4 regions of the Mesobacillus sp. genome follow, and region 1 is predicted to be linked to each of the others. Evidence: predicted binding sites of a transcription regulator. Region 1 holds the regulator's gene; each other region holds the start of a gene.
The links. The regulator Rex, encoded in region 1, represses fermentation and respiration genes when NADH is low (regulators of the CRP and FNR family bind a similar motif). The targets are predictions, from matches to a motif close to TTGTGAAATATTTCACAA.

Region 2: the regulator Rex is predicted to act here: its motif matches at 3,687-3,704, upstream of AC3EBE_RS04770 (formate/nitrite transporter family protein).
Region 3: the regulator Rex is predicted to act here: its motif matches at 3,567-3,584, upstream of AC3EBE_RS19545 (cytochrome c oxidase subunit 2A).
Region 4: the regulator Rex is predicted to act here: its motif matches at 2,050-2,067, upstream of AC3EBE_RS09840 (TIGR04053 family radical SAM/SPASM domain-containing protein).

The regions. Positions count from the first base shown of each region.
Region 1 is NZ_JBYNSB010000028.1:4,640-10,230, reverse strand. It holds gene groL (chaperonin GroEL) at 1-1,030, opposite strand, end outside; gene groES (co-chaperone GroES) at 1,086-1,370, opposite strand; gene AC3EBE_RS10935 (CPBP family intramembrane glutamic endopeptidase) at 1,787-2,518, shown strand; gene AC3EBE_RS10930 (YdiK family protein) at 2,522-2,722, shown strand; gene AC3EBE_RS10925 (redox-sensing transcriptional repressor Rex) at 2,882-3,547, opposite strand; gene moaC (cyclic pyranopterin monophosphate synthase MoaC) at 3,574-4,068, opposite strand; gene AC3EBE_RS10915 (ABC-F family ATP-binding cassette domain-containing protein) at 4,238-5,591, shown strand, end outside.
Region 2 is NZ_JBYNSB010000012.1:455,838-461,428, reverse strand. It holds gene AC3EBE_RS04790 (SurA N-terminal domain-containing protein) at 1-281, shown strand, start outside; gene AC3EBE_RS04785 (hypothetical protein) at 537-671, shown strand; gene AC3EBE_RS04780 (AraC family transcriptional regulator) at 946-1,836, shown strand; gene AC3EBE_RS04775 (MFS transporter) at 1,839-3,071, opposite strand; gene AC3EBE_RS04770 (formate/nitrite transporter family protein) at 3,727-4,539, shown strand; gene fdhF (formate dehydrogenase subunit alpha) at 4,607-5,591, shown strand, end outside.
Region 3 is NZ_JBYNSB010000050.1:104,446-110,036, forward strand. It holds gene AC3EBE_RS19525 (carboxypeptidase M32) at 1-70, shown strand, start outside; gene AC3EBE_RS19530 (DMT family transporter) at 118-1,026, shown strand; gene AC3EBE_RS19535 (b(o/a)3-type cytochrome-c oxidase subunit 1) at 1,040-2,695, opposite strand; gene AC3EBE_RS19540 (cytochrome c oxidase subunit II) at 2,695-3,171, opposite strand; gene AC3EBE_RS19545 (cytochrome c oxidase subunit 2A) at 3,197-3,346, opposite strand; gene AC3EBE_RS19550 (hypothetical protein) at 3,718-3,849, shown strand; gene AC3EBE_RS19555 (SDR family NAD(P)-dependent oxidoreductase) at 4,096-4,869, shown strand; gene AC3EBE_RS19560 (type III polyketide synthase) at 5,131-5,591, shown strand, end outside.
Region 4 is NZ_JBYNSB010000025.1:61,221-66,811, reverse strand. It holds gene argS (arginine--tRNA ligase) at 1-277, shown strand, start outside; gene AC3EBE_RS09845 (HesB/YadR/YfhF family protein) at 325-621, opposite strand; gene AC3EBE_RS09840 (TIGR04053 family radical SAM/SPASM domain-containing protein) at 788-1,942, opposite strand; gene AC3EBE_RS09835 (hypothetical protein) at 2,122-2,586, shown strand; gene AC3EBE_RS09830 (DUF1657 domain-containing protein) at 2,701-2,904, shown strand; gene AC3EBE_RS09825 (DUF1657 domain-containing protein) at 2,920-3,165, shown strand; gene AC3EBE_RS09820 (DUF421 domain-containing protein) at 3,183-4,040, shown strand; gene AC3EBE_RS09815 (hypothetical protein) at 4,146-4,577, shown strand; gene AC3EBE_RS09810 (STAS domain-containing protein) at 5,082-5,438, shown strand; gene AC3EBE_RS09805 (anti-sigma regulatory factor) at 5,443-5,591, shown strand, end outside.

The DNA of each region.
Region 1 (5,591 bases):
CACGGCCAGCGATTTGTGCGCTGTCTCCAGCACCTTCAACGATGGTGGTGTTTTCTTTTGTAACAACAACTTTAGAAGCGCGTCCTAAAGATGTGATTGTTGCAGATTTAAGGTCACGGCCTAACTCTTCAGTGATCACTTCACCGCCAGTTAATGCAGCGATATCTTCAAGCATAGCTTTGCGGCGGTCGCCGAAGCCAGGAGCTTTTACTGCAACTGCATTGAATGTTCCGCGAAGCTTGTTAACTACTAGAGTAGCAAGTGCTTCACCTTCAACATCTTCAGCAATCATCAATAATGGCTTGCCTTGCTGTACAACCTGCTCAAGTACAGGAAGGATTTCCTGGATGCTTGCGATTTTCTTGTCAGTGATCAGGATATATGGATTTTCAAGAACTGCTTCCATCTTGTCAGAATCAGTTACCATGTAAGGAGATGCATATCCGCGGTCGAACTGCATACCTTCAACAACGTCCAATTCTGTTGTGAAGCCTTTAGATTCTTCAATTGTGATAACGCCGTCGTTGCCAACGCGCTCCATTGCTTCAGCAATCAATTGGCCAACTTCTTCGTCAGCAGCAGAGATTGAAGCTACCTGTGCGATAGAAGCTTTGCCTTCGATTGGCTTTGAAATTGCTTTTAATTCTTCAACAGCGGTAACAACAGCCTTTTCAATACCTTTGCGGATGCCCATTGGGTTAGCACCAGCAGTTACGTTCTTAAGGCCTTCACGGATCATCGCTTGAGCAAGAACGGTTGCAGTAGTAGTTCCGTCACCAGCAACATCGTTTGTCTTGCTTGCTACTTCAGCAACAAGCTTAGCACCCATGTTTTCAAATGCATCTTCAAGCTCGATTTCCTTAGCAATTGTTACACCATCGTTTGTAATCAGTGGTGAACCGAATTTCTTCTCAAGAACCACGTTGCGTCCTTTTGGTCCAAGAGTAACTTTTACAGCATTTGCAAGAGCGTCAACTCCGCGAAGCATTGAACGGCGTGCTTCTTCACTGAACTTAATGTCTTTTGCCATCGTAAAAAAACCTCCTCAAATTTTTGGTTTTATAACGTACTGTCGTTAACAGTTATTATTCTACAACTGCTAAAATGTCGTTTTCGCGTAGGATCAGGTATTCAGTTCCCTGGTACTTCACTTCTGTACCTGCGTATTTTGAGAAGATAATGCGGTTGCCAACTTCAACTTCAAGTGCTACGCGCTCCCCATTTTCAAGGACACGGCCTGTGCCCACAGCTACAACTTTACCTTCTTGAGGTTTTTCTTTCGCTGTGTCGGGTAAAACGATACCGCTTGCAGTTTTTTCTTCAGACTCAACAAGCTCGATAATAATGCGATCACCTAATGGCTTGATCAAGTGAAACAACCTCCTCAAATTATATGTAGATTATTTTATTAGCACTCTCCTCGATAGAGTGCTAACACAATTTATATAATAATGAATCTCCATTTTTTTTGCAAGCATGAAGTCCAATTTTTTTTATAAAATTTATTAATCCCCAGCTGCCGGGATTACCGCGACAAAATCAGCTATTTCCCGATTTATTTCGATTTTGCAGCAAGGCTTTTAGGGGATCGGACATCCCTAAAAAAGTCCACCTTAAAGAGTATGCATCGGCCTCATGATCTTTAACCGTTTTTTTAAGCCAGGCACCTGCAATTTGAACTTTCAGGGTCTCTGCTAGTAAAATGGAGAGATAGTGTAACAACGGAACCTTTATAGAATTGAATCGTATATAAACTTATGAACTTGCCCTAAAGGAGATTAGCATATTGAAAAAGGAATATTGGTACATCATCATCATTTATATTGCCATGCAGCTTTCAAGCCTTGTTGGCCTCCCGATTGTAGCATTCGTAGGAGCTGCAATGGGCAAAAGCCTGAAAGAGATGGAAACACTCTCGATTCCTTACTGGCTTGTGATCAGTTTCAGTCTAACTCTGGTCATCGTGCTGCTTATTTTACGAAAAGAAAAGAGGATGGAGGATGATTTACGCGGAATGGCTTCGCCAGCAAGTTCGGCAGCCTGGGCGATAGCCGGTGTGTTCCTGGCATTGATGGCCCAGTCCATCGCGGCAAGCATTGAACAGATGCTCGGTATTGAAATGGGCTCGGAGAACACCCAGGATATCATCAACCTGATTGAAAGCTTCCCCGTCGTCATCCTTGTGAGCTCAATCATCGGTCCGATATTGGAGGAAATCGTCTTCCGGAAAATCATCTTCGGCAGCCTTCATAAAAAAATGAACTTCTTTTTTGCGGCATTGATCAGTTCGGTTATTTTTGCGCTTGCTCATATGGAGCCTGAGCATGTCATCCTGTATTCCGCGATGGGCTTTACCTTTGCCTTCCTATATGTAAAAACAAAACGAATCATCGTACCGATCATTGCCCATGTTACAATGAATACATTCGTTGTCCTGCTTCAGTCCGTATTCAGAGAAGACATTGAGAGAATGATAAGAGAAGCAGAAAAAATCCAAAGCTTTATTGGGGGACTTTAATTAATGAGACAATCTCCTTTATTTTCAGGCATTGTCTACATCTTGTTAGGCAGCTTGTTCACCTACTTCGCCATCCAGAATGTCAATGAAACTGGCTGGGGATTTTTCACATACCTGCTCGTCCTGCTCGCTACCTTCGACTTCGGGTCTGGCATCAGGATGATCCTGTTCCATTTCAAACTGAAACAAATCCAAAAAAAATAGCCTCTTCGATTGAAGAGGCATAGACTGCAGTTATCGTACAAATGAATTTCATTATTCTAAAGCAACACTCATGTCTGTCCTTCAAACCAAAAAAGGGTCCGGAATTCCGGGCCCTTTTGTCTATAAATTAAACCCTTCCACTCGAAGAGGCTATCTCTTTTACAATTCTTCTGCTTCTGTTTCGACATCAGTCGGATAATGTTTAAGGAAATAAATTAATGATTGCAGTTCTACCGCCAGGTCAATATGGTGGATCCTGATGGATGAAGGTACATTCAGTCTTGCAGGCGTGAAGTTCAAAATCCCTTTGACATTTGCCTGGACTAATCGATCGGTAATCGGCTGGGCAACAGCTGACGGAACAGTCAGGATCGCAACCTGCACGCCTTCCTCGACCACCTTTTTATCAAGGTCATCCATATGGTAGACCGGCACTTCGCCAATCTTCGTGCCAACCTTATCCGGGTCAACATCAAAGGCAATTTCAATCTTCGTATTATTGTTCTTGGAAAAATTGTAATTCAAAAAGGCTGTACCGAGATTACCTACCCCGATCAGCGCCACTTTCGTGAGCTCATCCTGATCAAGTGTCTTCCGGAAAAAGGTAAGCAGATAATTCACATTATATCCATACCCTTTTTTGCCAAGCGCACCAAAGTAGGAAAAATCCCTTCTGATTGTGGCAGAATCAACCTTTACCGCTTCACTTAGCTCAGCTGATGAAACCCGCTGCTTCCCAGATGAATGCAGGTTCAGCAGGAAACGGTAGTACAGCGGCAAACGTTTTGCCGTTGCCTGCGGAATTTTCATAGGCTCGTTCGTCATACTCCATCCTCCACCCTGTTCTAGATTTAAATCAACTTATCTTCTCTCTTAAAATCACCGTTCTTCCCGCCGGTTTTTTCGACGAGGTATGTCTTGCCGATCACCATTCCTTTATCCACGGCCTTGCACATATCATAAACAGTCAGCGCACATGCTGAAGCTGCTGTTAACGCTTCCATTTCTACACCGGTGTTCCCTTTTGTTTTTACAGATGCAGTGATATTTAAAATATAGTCACTTTCATTTTGCTCCCAATCGAACGAAAGGTCAATCCCTGTTAATGGAAGCGGATGGCACATCGGAATGATTTCCGACGTTTTTTTTGCTGCCATGATGCCGGCAACCTGGGCAACAGCCAGTACATCGCCCTTTTTCATTTTATTTTCAGTAATTCTTACATATATATCTTCATTAACAATGATGCTCGAATGGGCAACCGCTGTACGAACCGTTTCAGGTTTGTCGCTGACATCAACCATTTTCGCCCTGCCTTCTTCATTAAAATGAGTAAACTCTGCCATGTTCAAGCTCCTTTCAAACAAAATAATACACTATTTTCACAAAGTTGTGTGTGAACTTTGTTGCCAACTTCACAAATTCCTTGCCAAACCTTCATTTGAAGGGGGCGCATATATTGCCGAGCCTATTTGAATGGGGTACACTATCTCTAAGGCAATAGAGGTGAAAAAAATGATATTATTACAAGTTAATCAGCTTTCAAAATATTTTGCTGCTGATCTTATTTTATCGAATATAAAGTTTGAAATACAGACAAATGACCGTGTTGCCCTTGTTGGCCGCAATGGGGCTGGAAAATCGACCCTCCTCAAAATCATCGCTGGACATGAAAGCCATGATGGCGGTGAAATCATCCGTCCAAAGGGTACAAGCATCGGTTATCTCGCACAAAATACTGGGCTGGAGTCCGAGAAAAGCATCTGGGACGAAATGCTTGGCGTCTTTTCCCATCTTCACAGCATGGAAAAGGACCTTCGCCGGCTAGAGGAAAAAATGTCGGATCCTGACATCCTGTCAAACCAGACAGAATACGACAGAGTTCTAAAAGAATATGATATTCTGCAGGTCCAGTTTAAGGAAAAAGGCGGATACCAGTATGAAGCGGACATCCGTTCAGTTTTGCATGGCCTGAACTTTCATTCCTTTGATTATTCCACAAAAATATCCACTTTAAGCGGGGGCCAAAAAACAAGACTTGCATTAGCCAAGCTCCTGTTGACCCGCCCGGATATTTTAATCCTGGACGAACCGACGAACCACCTGGATATTGACACTCTTTCGTCGCTGGAGCAGTATCTGCAAGGCTACCCTGGCGCAATCCTGATTGTGTCCCACGACCGTTATTTCCTGGATAAGGTCGTCAATCAGGTCTATGAAATCTCCCGCCACCAGCTGACGAAATTCCCGGGCAACTATAGTTCTTATCTGGACCAGAAGGCTGAGAACTACGAACGGGACCTGAAGCTTTACGAAAAGCAGCAGGATGAGATCGCCAAGCTGCAGGATTTCATCCAGCGCAACCTGGCTCGCGCATCCACTACTAAACGAGCGCAAAGCCGGCGTAAACAGCTGGATAAAATGGAGCGCATGGACAGGCCAATGGGTGACGAAAAATCGGCTTCCTTCAGCTTTCAGATTGATCGGCAGAGCGGAAACGATGTATTGAAGGCTGACTCACTAGCCGTAGGATACAACCAGGAGATGGTGTCCGAGAATATCACCTTCCATCTAAACCGCGGCGATAGTACTGCCCTCGTCGGACCGAACGGAGTCGGCAAGTCCACATTGTTGAAAACGATTGTGGAAAAACTGCCATCACTTGCAGGGAGTATCCACTATGGGTCCAATGTGTCGATTGGCTACTATGATCAGGAGCAAGCTGAGCTAAGCTCCAATAAAAAGGTACTGAATGAGCTCTGGGATGAATATCCGCTAAAATCGGAAAAAGAAATCCGCACAGTACTCGGAAACTTCCTTTTTTCCGGAGATGATGTACTGAAAATCGTTTCTACTTTAAGCGGCGGCG
Region 2 (5,591 bases), on a different contig from region 1:
AGAAACAACTTAAAGACCAGCTGAAAAAGCAAATGACGGTCAATAAATATATCGACAGCAAGATTGGCAAGGTAGAAGCAACACCACAAGAAATCCAGGCCATGTATGATCAATACAAGAAACAAGCCGAAAGCCAAAAGCAAAAGCCGGAAGAGCTGGCAAAGATCAGTCCGCAGCTCGAGCAGCAGGTGATCTCACAGAAAGAGAATGAGAAAGTCAGCGAGCTAGTGGCAAAGATACGAAAAGAGAATGAGAAAAAAGTTAAAATCCATGAGGCGTAGGAAGTCCTCGTGTGAGACTTTAAAATGGGGGATAGACATTTGTCTATCCTCTTTTTAATTTTCTCTGATTAAGCTTCGCGTAATGTTCATTAGGGAAACTCGAACCATTCTAGTCAAACTTTTTTAGTAACAAGCTCTTCTAAGTTCAATTCTCGAAATTGTGCCCAGCATAGGTTCTGGATCTCCTTAGCTGACCTGCACAATTGGGCGAGGAAAGAATAGAATATTGGGCGAATGATTTTTGGAGGTGCTCAAATGGAGAGCTATTTAACTCAAAGTATCATTGTTCTTGGTGCTGGGGTACTGGTTGTAGGTGCATTTCTTGTCTTTATCGGAGAGTATAGGAAACTTGGAGAGTTAGCAGCTGAACAGGACTGTCCTTCCTTATAGGGATAACATGGACAGTTCCACAGTCTTTCTTGGAGATGAATTTTGAACAGTCACTTCATATGATTGTTAAGAACTTGTCTTCATCATTTTGACCGTTTATCGTCTTACATTGAGCTCCCGCCTAACCTATTCGGTCGCTGGTTTCATATTGAGTCAGTACTGGGAGCTGGAGACTTTTTTTTATGCTGAGCACTCCTCAGTCTTAAAATTTTGTAAAATAGAAAGGTAAAGATTTTCCAAGACTCGTAAAGTGGTGAGGACGATTCAACAGTTAGTGTTACTTCAAACTGTCATTGATTATATAGAGAACCATATTAAAGAGGAAATGAGTGCAGAAAGCTTGGCGGGAATGGTGGGGTATTCGCCTTATCATTTTTCGCGGATTTTTTATAAACAGACAGGCTATACATTGATGGATTATGTAGTAAAAAGGAAGCTCCAGTTTGCACTGTACGAATTGGTGAATGGGAAAAAAATCATCGAGATTGCTCTGGATTATGGGTTTGAAACACATGTCGGCTTTACGAAGGCGTTCAAGAAGTGTTTTGGAAGTCCCCCGAGTCTTTATAAGGAGCATTGTCCGACATCACTGCCGCATAAACTGGATTTAATGAGCCTGCACCAAAAGAAAACGGGCGGAATTGTCCTGCAGCCCCAGATTGTCCGCCGGAGCGCTTTTTTGGTCGCCGGGAAGGTTTTCAGTATAGAGAATTTCCCTGCTAACAAAAATGTGCCTGCCTTCTGGGAGCAGGAAGGGTTGACTGATGGTTCGATTGAAACGTACTTATACGAAGTATTGGCACCGAAAAAGCATGGCGAGTATTGCATCAATTTGAGCCGCAGCCTTGATGAAGACAGATGCCAATATTTATTTGCGGTAGATTATGATGGGGAAATAGACTTGCCGGATGGAATAACACCTGTGCAAATCCCGGAGGCTGTTTATGCCATCTTTCGGACGCCTTTAGTTGAGGTTGACCATTTCGCATCGGCGATCAAAGGGACGTGGAGATACATACTGGAGGATTGGTTTCCGCACTCCTCCTATGAAGTGGATGAAGAGGGCTTTGACTTTGAGTTTTATGACGAGCATTGCCATTACTGGGATTACAAAAAAATCTATATGGAAATACATATCCCAATCAAAGAGAAATCTCGAGAATGATGTCATCCTCGAGATTTTTTTATAGACAATCGATAAAAATAAATAACAGGAGTTAAGATAATCGCACTTACCATCATGGCGATTTTAATCGAAAAATTGGCGGCAACCATTCCAATAACCGGCCCTCCGCTAATCTGGCCAATTGCATCAACCTGGCCTTTTACCGAAAAGAAGGTCGCACGCGTCGAGGAGTCAGGAATGATTTTATTCAGCCATGTATCCTCAAGCGGTGCCATGACAGACCTTGTACCCTGGATGATCAGATAAAAGCACAGCAGGCTGATGATACTGGTCGAAAAAGCAAAACCGGCCAGCGACACAATAATGAGGACACAACCGATCAGCAAGGATTTATAGATGGTGCTCAACCGTTGATGGAGAGAACTCCGGCTGATAAAATGAAGCGTCACAAATGAAAGGAGCATAACGGCAAAATTAATGCTGCCAAACAGGATGACCAGATTTCCCTCCGTCATGTGTGCAAGACCCGATTCCTCAAGAAAATGGGAAATCCATAGCCGGTCGAAGCCTTCACTATAGAGCCCGAAAAACAAACTAATCAGGAATAGGATCCGCATCAGATAACTGGCCTTTGTATAATGGATCAGCTGGCTCATATTCGTCTTCAGCGTCTTCCAGGTGGATGTATGTTCCTCTTGAACCGGTTTGAAATTCTCTTCTTTCATAAAGAAAAGCAAAAATACAGCCAATCCCACCATGCATAATCCGCCAATGATGATCGGCAGATTGATCATGAAAAAGTACCCAATCAGCATACTCAAAGGAATCGCGATCACTTCTCCAAGGGTTCCAGCTTTTGCACCATTAACAAACGCCTCAGAAGCACGATCTTCGCCGATCTCATCCGCAATCCAGGCTTGATGCGCACCGCTTGTAAACGTGTAACCAATTCCCCAAAGAACTTGCGACACTAATACGGCCGCGAAATACGGAAACGAGCCCTCGATCAGGAACCCAGCCCCAATCAAAAAATACCCAATAATCACCGAAAGCCTGCGACTCTTCAAATCCGCCACAAACCCAGTCGGTATCTCGAACATGAAAACAACCGCCTCCAGGACACTCCCGACCAGAACCAGCTGCAGCGGATCAAGACCCACGACCTTCACATGATATAGCAAGTTAACCGTAAAGATAAATGTAAAAAAGAACTGCGACCAAAAACGCGTGTATATATAGATGCGATACGAATCCATTTTTTTTATAAAAGCCAATTTTATCTCCTCCTATTTAAAATATAGAGACAAAGGGAGGTGATTTCTTTTCCAAATTTGCGGTTTTTTTGGAGTGAGGGGGAGTTGCTCTGCTTATTTGGATAGGCAGGGAGATCTCCGAAAAATAGACATTCAATGAACACATTACCCCACAACTGTGTACCATTTTAATTCAGATCCAGTTTGGATATCATTTAGCATAACTACATGCACTCTAAATACATCCATTAAGTTGTATCAAGGATAGGATTGATTAAATGAAGAGGCGAATTTTTTTGTGAGAATCCCTATAATTTTTATAACACATAAGAAAGTTCATAAAATGTTCACAACACAATGAATCTATTTTAAAATTAAAAGGATTTGTAGAGAATGGAAAGTTCATTGATGTAGGTTAATGAGATTGACTGTACATCCTGTTTCTCCATTGTTTATTGCGGGAAGGATTGCTAGTATAAGAAAATGCTCAGCTGTCAGCCCACTGTAAAACGGTACATGTATTGGCATGTGAACCGGTTTATAGTGGGCTTTTTTGCGTTCTTTTTCTATCGCGCTTTTCAACTCCTATCTACTTCTAAAACTAGGATCAAAGAGGTGGATTATAGTCCTTATGTTTTGAGAAACACTACAAAATCAATTTTTGGAGGAGATGAATATGGCGTTTCACAGTTCTCAGCAAATCGCGGAATTAGCGGTTGAAGCTGGAAGCAAGAAGGCCTCAATGCGGCCTGCTCATACACTATTATTAGGGTTTTTAGGTGGAGCCTTTATATCATTTGGTTTCTTATTAGACATTCGAGTTATTGCAAACTTACCACAGGAATGGGGTTCCTTCAGCTCACTTTTAGGCGGAGCAGTTTTTCCGGTGGGTCTAATGTTAATCATTATTGCAGGTGGAGAATTGTTAACGGGAAATATGATGGCACTTCCGATTGCTGTTATGGCAAAGCGTGCCACCCTAACGCAACTGGGTAAAAATTGGCTGTTAGTTTTAGTAAGTAATTTTATTGGAGCAATCTTTGTTGCTTATTTATTTGGACACATAGTTGGATTAACGGAAACAGGTGTATTCCTGACCAAAACCGTTGCGATAGCAGAAGCAAAAGTCGATGAACCATTTATTAAAACCTTAATTTCCGCTATTGGCTGTAACTGGCTCGTTTGTTTAGGCATTTGGCTGGCTTTTGGTGCCGATGATATCGGCGGAAAAATACTTGCTATTTGGTTTTTAATTATGGCTTTTGTAACGATTGGTTTTCAGCACGTTGTGGCTAATATGTTTGTCATCCCTGCGGCAATCTTTGCGGGGCACTTGACATGGGGTGATTATGCAGCTAACTTTGTTCCTGTTTTAATTGGCAATGCGATTGGCGGCGGTGTTTTTGTAGCCTTAATCTATTGGATGGTTCACAAGGATTCCCTTCAATCACTTTCAAAAGCAAACTCAAGGATTAAGAAAGCAAGTTAACAATTAAGAAAATATTATTTTTTTTGAAGTACGATAGATTTCTTTGTTTTACAAAGGGGGACTTACAGTGAAGGAAAAAGTGAGTGTTCTTATTAACGGAACAGCACACCAAGTGGAAAAAGGGACTCGTATTATAGATTATTTACTAAAACAAGATATGGAGCATCCGCACATTTGCTATTCTGATGTTCTTGGACCGGTACAGAGCTGTGATACGTGTATGTGTGAAGTAAATGGCAGCATTATGCGTGCATGTTCCACTGAGATCGAAGACGGTATGGATATTTTGACTTCATCTGAGCTTGCAAAGAATGCCCAAGAGGAAGCAATGGATCGGATACTGGAAAACCATTTATTATATTGTACGGTATGTGACAATAACAATGGCAATTGTCGTGTACATAATACAGCAGAACTAATGGGGATCGAACACCAGACACGGCCCCATCGTTCTAAGGGCTATGGAGTAGATATATCTCACCCGTTTTATCGCTACGATCCCGATCAATGTATTTTATGCGGGCGATGTGTAGAAACCTGCCAGGATCTTCAAGTGAATGAAACGCTGACCATCAACTGGGAAAGCGGGCAGCCGCGCGTCTTATGGGATGGGGGGAAAAGCATCAATGAGTCATCCTGTGTATCCTGCGGACAATGTGTATCAGTTTGTCCTTGTAACGCATTGATGGAAAAATCGATGCTTGGAAATGCAGGATTCATGACAGGGATTTCCGATGACTTGCTTACACCAATGATTGACATCGTCAAAGCAGTAGAGCCTGACTATCAAACAATCATGGCCGTCTCAGAAGTAGAAGCAGCCATGCGTGAAACGAAAATAGAGAAAACAAAAACGGTTTGTACATTCTGCGGTGTGGGCTGTTCCTTTGAAGTTTGGACAAAAGACCGTGAAATCCTTAAGATTGAACCATCAGAAAACGCTCCTGTAAACAGTGTTTCAACCTGTGTAAAAGGAAAATTCGGCTGGGATTTTGTCAATTCTCAAGAACGAATTACATCACCTTTAATCCGTAAAGGTGATGTGTTTGTAG
Region 3 (5,591 bases), on a different contig from region 1:
GGGGCTTAACGCACAGTATTTAGTCGATTATTTGTATGAAAAATATAATAAAGTTTATAATCTAGCATAATAAAAGAGATGGCAGTAAGTCTGCCATTTTTTCTGTGTGGTGAACATATGAACAAGAAATTGCCTTATGTCATGATTGCATTTGCTGCTGCGATGTGGGGGCTGATAGGCTTCTTTGTAAAAGGACTTTCAGCTGCAGGATTTACTTCCATGGAGATAGTCGCTGTCAGGGTGGCAGCAGCGAGTATTTTACTTGTACTGATTGGCCTTATAGGCTACCGAAACATTCTCATAATCTCATTGAAGGATCTCCCACTATTTATCGGTACTGGTATCCTTAGCATCGTTTTTTTTAATTGGTGTTATTTTACCGCGATCGACCTGATGAATATCCCGATTGCAGTTGCACTATTATATACGTCGCCAGCATTTGTGGCCATCCTGTCGTTCCTTTTCCTGAAGGAGCGCCTTCCTCGAAAAAAGCTAGTGGCAATCGTTATGACGGTTATAGGCTGCACATTGGCTGCCGGTATTACAGGGGAGGGGAGCACCTCCATTTCAGCAGCCAGCTTCCTAATAGGACTAGGGGCAGGATTGGGTTATGCACTCTATACTATTTTTGGGAAGATCGCTTTAAGGAAATATCATCCCTTCACTGTAACCCTGTATACTTTTATCGTTGCTTCGGCAGCACTTCTTCCAACTACCGGAACTATTGGGAAATTTGCGATTTTATTGGAGGGAAATACCTGGCTGTATGCAGTAGGGCTGGGGATATTCCCTACCGTACTTGCGTATTTTGCCTATTCATGGGGGCTTGAGAGGACAGAAGGCAGCACCGCTGCTGTCGTAGCGACTCTGGAGCCTGTTGTGGCTACAATACTTGGGGTATTCGTCTACGGAGACCAGCTAGGTGGGCTTCAGCTATCAGGAATAATACTGATCATCATTTCGGTCATAGCTGTAAATATTTCTTTCACGGCTGGTAAACAAAAAAGCACTTCACTGTACGAGTGAAGTGCTTTTCCTATTAGAAGAACTTATAGCCTTTTGATCCGATTGGTGCGTTTTGAATCATATCAATGAATGGTATTGTGTAGGCAAAAAGGATTAAAAGAACAGTGATGCCAAGCCAAAGCTTCCAGTTCTCGAAAACCATTGGCGTTTTTTCGGCTGCATCTGCAACCTCGCCTACCGGGAATTCTTCATCACCCTTTGGCGCAAAGAACGCAAGGTTGATGAAGATGTAAAGCATCAGGATAATGCCCAGGAACAGGATGGAACCGCCCACCGCCTGTGCAACCTGGTAAGGAATCCACTCTGCAGCCTGTTCAGCTCCCCCGTAAGTCGAGAAAGAAGAACGGCGAGGTGCACCAAGCAAGCCAGCTGCGTGCATTCCACCTGACATGAAAGTCATGCCGATTGCCCAAATCACACCCTGAATAATAGCCAGCTTATTCATCGCTTTTGTAAGAACTCTTCCTGTAAGGTGAGGGATCAGCCAGTAAGAAATCCCAAAGAATGTCAAGACTACAGAAGTTGCAAGTGTCAAATGGAAGTGACCCGTTACCCAGATAGTATTGTGGACTACCTGGTTCAGCTGGTGGGAAGCGTTAATTACGCCGCCGGCACCTGCAGGGATGAAAGCAAGCATTCCAATGAATGGAACAGCAAATCGCGCATCACCCCAAGGGAGTTTTTTTACCCAGCCGAATAAGCCGGTAGCACCTTTGGAACGTCCATACATTTCAAAAGTAGCGAACAGTGAGAAAGCAGTCATTAAAGATGGTATAATTACAAGGAAAGTCAGGATAACCTGAAGGAATTTCCATGCTGGGTCAATTCCAGGTTCCATCAGCTGGTGGTGGAAACCAACCGGAATTGAGAAAAGCAGGAACAAAATAAATGACATCCTTGCCAGGGAATCCGAGAAAATTTTTCCGCCGATAATTTTTGGTACAATTGCGTACCAGGCCATGTAAGCAGGCAATAACCAGAAATAAACAAGCGGGTGCCCAAAATACCAGAACAAAGTACGGCTTACTAAAACATCGACACGCTCTACCAGGCCCAGAGACCAAGGAAGCAATTGGAAAAGGACTGTTGCTGCCACACCAATCGTGGCGACAATCCATAGTAGAGTGTTAACGATAGCCATGAAAGTTAACAGTGGGCTCGGCTTTCCTGGGTTTGGTTTTCTCCAGGATGCATAAGCCATGATCAAAGCTGCACCGTCAATCCAGCTGCCCACGATAACAAGTGTGAGCCCAACATAGTAAAGTGCATGTGCCTGTAAAGGGGCATAGAAAGTATAAAGAACAGATGCTTCATTCAGAAGAATCATCACTGCTGCCATAACAGTGCCAATTGTCATCAGCCAAAAGCCGATCCAGCCTGTCAGACGCTGTTTGTCTGTAAGTGTACCTGACGTCTTGCTGACTGCAGCAAGCTGGAACCCCATAATGAAGAATGTAGTCAGTACTAAACCTAAAACCACACCATGGACGGTAAGAATTTGATAATAGCCAATTCCTGCTGGAAGTTCAAATTTACCCGAGCGTACAAGTGTCTGCAAAAGGCCAGCAAGGCCTCCGACTGCAAGTGCGATGAATGCTACATAAAAGTGGGCCATCGCCAATTTCCCATCGCGGCGGTCGACTTTTGTATTTAATATATTCGTACTCATTATTCTACCACCTCAATTTTAGACGACATCATATGGTGACCAACACCACAGTATTCATTACAAACGATCAGAAAGCTTCCGGCCTTATCAAAGGTTGTGACATATTCACTGATGAAGCCCGGTTCAAGCATCATATTGATATTTGTTCCAGCTACCTCAAAACCGTGAATTACATCTTTTGTTGTAGCGATTACCTTCACTTTTGCTCCCTTTGGAACTTCGACCTGTCCAGGATTGTAGGAAAAGGCAGACGCAACGAAGACCAATTCATAATCCCATTCCTTGCCTTCAACCTTCTTAAGGCCTGGCTTATCAAATGGTGCGGTTGTATCAACCTTTTCCGGATTGATTGTTGCAAGGCAGCTTGGTGGCTGATTGCCTAAGTAAAAGGCGCTTACGCCAATTACCGACAGGAAAACGAGCAAGGTCGTGATCCCGAATATTAGCCAGATTTTTTCAAACTTATGAATATGCATAGCTTTTTTCTCCCCTTTTTCTCTATTAGAAACGATTTACAAATAAGAAATAAACGCCTACCCAAGTGATGATTAAAAAGAACCCCAACAAGAAAACAGATGCAAGTGTTCCTTTTAGAGAAGATCGATCTTCTACCTTTGTGTTCGTTTTCTTTCCGATCCCAGGCTGTGCCATCCCGGTCCACTCCCTTCGAATAGATAAATCAGTAAATAAATTAATTTGATCAGTACACTCTCATAATACAAAACAATTTGGAAACGTAAATATGGTTTTGAGCAGTTCACAAATTGTTCATACCTGATGTATTTACTATGTTAATGGTGAAAACGCGTGAATACAGTGATTTAAGTCACATCAAGGCCTGGTCAATTGTGAATAATGTGTGAAAACTATGATGTGAAAAGATGAGCAAAACAGTGGTCTGAAGAGATGATATGTGATGAAACGAGTTGACAAATTATTAAATAAAAGTAATAAAACGAAATCACCAATTAAAAATCAAATAATAAAATATTAGAAAATGCTTTTTCAGGAAGTGAAAGGATATGCAGAAGTATTATTGTGATCATTGCAGACTGCTCTATGATGAAGCGAAGATCTGCAAAAAATGCGGAAGTGCAGCGGAAAAGAAGATTTGGATTGAAGTGCAAAAGCAATCGAATGACAGGGATGTATGATCCTTTAATGGCATCACTATATGATTTAATCAGACTGACTGCAGACAAACTCGATGTTGAACCTCGGGCTTGTCTGCAGTCTTTTTCAATTGTATGAAGACTGAGTCTTTTGATTTCTCTGCGGGGCGGATTAGGGATAACATGCTGTACAATCCACTTTCGAAATTCTTTCAGGTTATAAATCCGCTCATCTAATGAAGACTGTGGTAGAATAAATACAATTTAATAAAGAGAAAGGTGATATTTATGTTTTTACCATCTTTTCAGCTTGAAGGGAAAAAAGCAGCCGTTACCGGTGCAGGACGTGGAATTGGCAGGGCGCTTGCAATTGGCCTTGCAGAAGCGGGTGCAGACGTTGCGCTGCTTTCGCGTACAGAGGGAGACTTAAACGAAACTGCCTCAATCATTAGGGACATGGGCAGGGAAGCATTGGTATTGCCTGCTGATGTAACTAAAAGGGAAGATGTACATAAAGCTTTGACAGATGTATATGCTCAGTGGGGAAAACTTGATATCATCGTGAATAATGCTGGTATGAACATCCGCTCAAAGGCGTTGGATGTTAGTGATGAGGAATGGCAGACCATCATGGATACCAATCTGAAATCGGCTTTCATGGTTTCACAGGAAGCAGGAAGGCTTATGAAGGAGCAGGGAACTGGCGGAAAGATCATTAATATTGCATCGGTTGCTGGACAGGTTGCTTTAAGGACTGGTGTGGTCTATGCAGCAACTAAGGCCGCCATGATTCAAATGACCAAGGTTCTTGCAATGGAATGGGGCCAGTATGGCATTAATGTCAATGCCATCGGGCCATGGTATTTTAAGACACCGCTTACTGAAAAACTGTTATCGGACGAAGCATATGTGAATGATATATTGGCGGTAACCCCCTTGAAGAGAATCGGAGAGCTGCCGGAACTAGTGGGACCAGCTGTTTTCTTAAGCTCTGATGCAGGCAATTATGTGACTGGCCAAACCTTGTTCGTCGATGGCGGCATGACCATTCACGGATTCTGATGCTGTCAACTGGTAATGATTTTATAATGTTCTGACTGGTGTGGCGAGTTATAATGAAATCGCACAGCAACTCCTTCAAAACGTTAGGCTTTCTCCCTTTATGGAGAAAGTCTTTTTTTTTCAGCTAATAACAAAAATACAAGTATAAAGGATCAAATACAAACATCTTCACCGCATTATTTCCCTTGCTTTAGTTTGTTTGCATACTCTTCGGGTAAATGGAAAAAGTAACCGTACATATATGTGAGGAGAGTATGAAAAATGCCCAGAATCATATCAGCAGCAGAAGCAGTGCCTCCATATCCGATAGAACAGGAAAGAGTCATGGAATTTGCTGAAAAACTTTTTAAGGAATCATTTAATGATATAAAAAGGCTATTAACTGTGTTTCAGAATGGCCAGATTGAGAAAAGACATTTTGCGAAAGACCTAGAATGGTTTGAAAAGGATCACTCATTTGAAGAAAAAAATAATGCCTATATTGAGTCAGCGGTAAAATTGGGAGCAGAGGCAATCTCTAAATGCCTTACCAGCCAGGAATTCCTTAAAACTGAAGTATCTTTAGAGGACATTGATGCAATTTTCACGATCAGCAGCTCTGGCCTGGCAACTCCAAGCATAGAGGCAAGGATTATGAATATCCTGCCATCGTCACAATATACTAAAAGGATCCCATTATGGGGACTAGGCTGCGCAGGGGGAGCATCCGGCCTTTCCCGGGC
Region 4 (5,591 bases), on a different contig from region 1:
CTACTTTACAGGAAGCTGTGAAGCTGAGTGGCCTGTCATAACCCAGCTGCTAGAGTTTCCCGGCATCATCAAAAGGGCAGCTGAGTACTATGATCCCTCATTAATAGCAAAATATATCATCACACTATCACAAGCTTTCAATAAGTATTATGGCGAAGTCCGGATTCTCGAGGAAAATCCTGAAAAAGAAATGCGCCTGGCATTGGTTTTTTCGGTGAATATTGTGCTTGAGGAAGGACTTAGACTGCTTGGGATCAGAGCACCGAAGGAAATGTAAATAGAAACGAGCCTCTTTTTTTGAGGCTCGCTGCTTTTTTTAAAATATTATTGAGTTTCACGATAGGAAGCGAAAATTTCCTGGTTCATCTCACTGAATTTTATTTCAACGTCTGTTTCATCAAAAAACCAAGAGTCGTTTGACTCAACAAAAAAGGTAATTCCGTCAATTTCCTGCTGCTGTACTGCAAGAGCAGGGGTTTCAAGTGCAAATGCCAGACTGTAGCCTTTATTTTTGTCCCCGAATCCTGCGTATTGTGGATAAAGGCGGATGAAAAACGGCTTAGGAGAATCAAATTCCTTTTCAAACCATTTAAATGCGTTTTGTTCAATCGAGATTGTCATAATTGCACCATCCTTTCGTTAATTATATTTTAAAACGAAGGACGGTCACAGCTCCGTGCTTTATATCACAGTAAACAACAATGTCATGAATATGTCAAAATTAGAATCAGACTCTTCATTCACCGAGAACAAATTAAATGCTAACTCAAAAATATGCCCACTTAATTTATTTGACTGTTTCTTTTTTCCTCAAAGCTTCAGGTATATATACGCAAAAGGGTTCGCTGTCCAAATAATCACCTGTCACGGCATAAGTCCGCGACCGTGAGCCTCCGCAAACATAGCGATATTCACAAACACCACATTTACCTTTATAGTTGTCGGGATTTCTAAGCTCTTTAAAAATAATTGATTCCCTATAGATATCAGCAAGGTTCTGTTCCCTGACGTTCCCGCAGACAAGAGGGAGCAGGCCGGATGGCATCACATCCCCAGTATGCGATATAAATACAAACCCGTTACCATCATTTACACCCATAGGGGCCCGTTTAAGTCCATCTATTTGTGATGCCATATCCTTCGTCAAAGTATCCTGATAATGAATCGTCGTTCCGGCAATTTTGTGTTGCCGGTTTTTTTGCTGATAGACAACCCTTCGGTAATGCTGAGCAGCTGTTGTCTTAATATCGAAAGGAGCAGTCTTGCTTAGCTCATACAGCCAACGAAATACCTTTTCATGCTGTGCAGGCGTCAAACATGCATCGAGCTGGCCTCGTCCAGTTGGGACTAGGAAAAATATGTACCACATCACAACTTTCATTTCCTTCATCAGTTCGGCCATTTCTTCCAAGTAATCATAATTATATCTAGATATGACCGTATTCAGTTGAAGCGGCATATTTAATTCATTTAGATATTTAACCTTTTCGATCGTCAACTCGAAAGAACCTGGAGTTCCGCGAAAATGATCGTGGATTTCCGGTCGCGGGCCATCAAGGCTAAAGGCCCAGCGGGATAAACCTACAGCTTTGGCACGCTGCATTTTTTCCTTTGTAACGTTAGCGGTTGCACTTGGTGTCATTGAAACCCTCATTCCTTTTTTCACTGCATATTCAGCCAGGTCGAAAAGATCTTGCCTCATCATGCAGTCACCGCCTGTAAATACCAGTATCGGATTGTCCATGTCAAAAATCTGGTCAATCAGTTCAAAGCCTTCTTCTGTTGTCAGCTCAAAAGGGTCAGGTTTATTCTGGGCGTCTGCTCTGCAATGAATACATTGCAGCTGGCATGCTCTTGTAACTTCCCAAATCACGATATAAGGATTTTTATTGTAATCAGCGAAAAGTGGTTGCCCATTGTTCATTACACTTTGATTGATCATAATATCACCATGCTTTTTTGAGTACATTATAATTCCCCAGCGAAAATCTGCATGTAAGAAAAGTTACATTGCAAAGTTTGTAAGACACACAATAAGTTTTCAATGAATTTTGAAACTTTCCCCATTCTTGAACCGTCTACTTATTGGTATGTAATCATGAAGGTTCAGGGGGCGGAGAAGTGGAAAAACCCGTATGGTGGATCACATTAATCTTAATGTCACTATTATGTTTCTTGAGCTGGTCAGCCTACACTAACTACACGCCCAGACCTTATATCCTGAAGCTTGAAAAAGCACATGACAGGACGGTTCTAGAAGCAGATACATATTCACTTGAAAAATGGGGCCGGTCAGCGAAGGCTTCATCTTATACTGATCCGATAGAAATGGTAAAAAACGATAAACCGATTCTGATGAAATCCACTGATTATTTAAAACTAAGCTTTGAAAATAACCCTGTTTCGGTGAGATGCTATTTATGGGATATGAAAACTGGTTCTCTTGCGTATAAAAGCCTTGCAGGGTCTGTTCTCAACTTTTCGGAAATTGACATCCTGGCAGGGGATTACGCGATGGAAATACATGCAAAGTGGGAAAATGGATATGGACTTTATAATACAAGGGTCATTGTTAATGAAAAATAGCCATTGGCATTCCTGCCAATGGCTTTTTATTTTACAAAGTAAATCGAGTAATAATCCGGTGAAAAACAGCAATACTAAAATAGTACCAAATTTTCTTGAAAGAAGGGAATCAATTTGACAGTAGGAGCACAGGTAAAACAAACAATTGCAGGATTAAAAAGTGCACAGGCAAGCTTTGAGACCTTCGCGCTTGGTACAGAAAACCAACAGGCAAAACAACTTTACCAGCAAGCTGCGGCTCAAACGCAGTCGATTATTGACAGTATCCAGCCAAGGCTTCAGCAAATTGAGCAGGAAGAACCGCAATATAAATCCTAAAAACAGGGAGGGCTGGTGCAGCCAGCCCTTTTCCTGTACCTAAGAGGTGAACCAGAGATGACTGTTGCAGCGAATGTAAATCAATGCTTATCCACCATTAAAGGCATCGAAGCCCAGCTTTCATCACTAGCATTAAATTCAACTGTAGAGGAAGCCAGCAGAGTATTTCATGAAACAATGCTGGTGATGGAAGAAATTAAAAAAGACTTAGAAGCACGAAAAAACCAGCTGGAAGTAGAGGAGCCTCAATATAAAGGGTAGCTTAGGAGTGAATTTTCATGTCTGAATGGACGCAAATTATTATCCGGTCTTTTTTATTTGTTGTAACCTTGTTCGCAATCACAAAGATTGGCGGAAAAAAACAGCTTTCAGAGCTTTCATTTTTTGAATATGTTGCTGGCATCACTATAGGAAGTATTGCCGGAGAGGTAATTATGGGACTTGACGGCAATATGTTCCATGGCGTGTTAGCAATCGCCATCTTTGGAGCATTTACTTATTTTGTTGATGTCGCTTCCATTAAAAGTAAAGCTTTTCGAGATGCGGTAGAGGGGAAAGCAACCGTCTTGATTAAAGATGGGAAGGTCCTTGAAGAAAATATGAAAAAGGAAAAATATACAATCGATGAGCTAAATTCATTATTGCGCCAAAAGAATGTCTTTAAAACAGCTGATGTTGAATTTGCAGTTCTTGAGCCGAAAGGTGATTTAAGTGTCTTGCTAAAAAAAGAACTTCAGCCTTTAACGCCCAAAGATCTCAACATTGCAGTCGCACCGGAAAAAGAAAGTCAAACTGTCATAATGGATGGAAAAGTGTTGCATGATTCTTTGACTTCAGCAGGAAAAAATCGTGGTTGGCTTGATATTGAACTGGCGAACCTTGGTGTGACTCTCGATAACGTTTTCATTGGACAAATTGATTCTTATGGCGTTTTAACCATCGATACATATGATGATCAGCTTCAAGTCCCGTCACCCCAGCCAAGAAAACTGCTTCTGGCTATGCTGAATAAGTGCCAGGCAGATTTGGAGCTCTTTTCACTCGAAACCGATTCAGAAGAGGCTAAAGAAATGTACAAAAAGAACGCTGAAAAATTACAGGCTGCAATTGACATTGTAAAGCCTTATTTAATCTGACAAAACACAATGACAATGATTTCCGGAATATTGGCCCCAAAGAATCCAATAATAAATATGGAGGGTAGTTATTATATCCTCTAATCTAAACGGGGGTGCTGCCGAATGAATCGATCCGCATGGATTTCAACTTTGATGAAATCAAATGTTCCTCAAAACCTTATGAAAACTTTCGGATATAGAAGGAAAAGCAACCGAAGCATGCGCTATTCGTTAATGGGTGTTGCAGTCAGTGCTGCAGCTGCCTATTTATTCAGGAACCGAATGGGCGGGATGAGGCAGCTTTTTCAAAATACCAATATGGATACAGGTATCAATAGGCAAGTATCTGCAGGTTTGACGGAATTTGCGAGAGAGCTGACAGGCGGAATGAAAAATCAAGCCTCCTCTACTAATGGAACTGGCTATCACTCAACAACCTCTACTAATCCGGAGAGCAGTGAGATCATTAGCCAAATTGCCTCCACAGCCAATGAAACGGGTAATGGCCAGCAGATGGACCAATTAGCCAATAAGCTGATTCAAAAAAATGTATAAAAAAATAAGTCCGCTTTAGCGGGCTTATTTTTTTGATTGTCCAGAAGATTTTGGTTCCTTTTTCACACTTTAAACTTAAACGCAAATATTAGAGCAGAATTTAAAAAATATTTCAAAAAATATTACATCAAAAGAAAGCTATAGAAAAAAGGCCCATGAGACCATGTATTTGCATGGGTTTTAGGCTCTTTTATCTTTGACCTGTGTAAACCTCGGTATTTATGAGCAAGGACCACTTTTTAACCCATACCCATTTTAAAGCCGCGCATACCTCCTCGAAGGAGGTTTGTTTGTTTTTTTAAACTGATATTTTATTCTCTTCCTTATATTACCTAAATATTATGTCTCACGAGTTTAAATTTGAAACAATGCTGGATTTTAGCGTATAATCCAATTAAAACTTATTTGCTAACGTGCAAGTATGGAAAAATCATTCAAGATCGATTCAGTCTATTTGTACATAGTGGATTTCGGTGAGTTTAATGATTTGGAGGCATAGGTAAAGTGAGAATTCCTATATTAAAATTAAAGGATTATTTGTTAGTTTCTATACAGGTTGAATTAGATGACCAGACAGTTTTGACGTTCCAGGAGGATTTGCTAAATAAGATAAAAGACACGAGTGCAAAAGGGGTTGTGATTGATCTTACTTCTGTAGATATGATTGACTCCTTCATTGCCAAAGTGTTAGGGGATGTCATAGTAATGACAAGTCTAATGGGCACTAAGGCTGTTCTGACAGGTATACAGCCTGCTGTTGCAATTACCTTGATCGAACTTGGCATAACATTGGACAATGTCCATACTGCCCTGGATCTTGAACAAGGAATTACGATATTAAGCCAATTGTTAGAGGGTTAGCCATATGACAGAACCAATTTTAATAAGTATAAATAATGAATTCGATATAGTGCTCGCCCGGCAAAAGGGGAGAGAAGTTTCAAAAGAACTCCAGTTTGGCGGAGTGGATCAGGCAAGAATTACAACTGCTATTTCCGAGCTCGCAAGAAATAT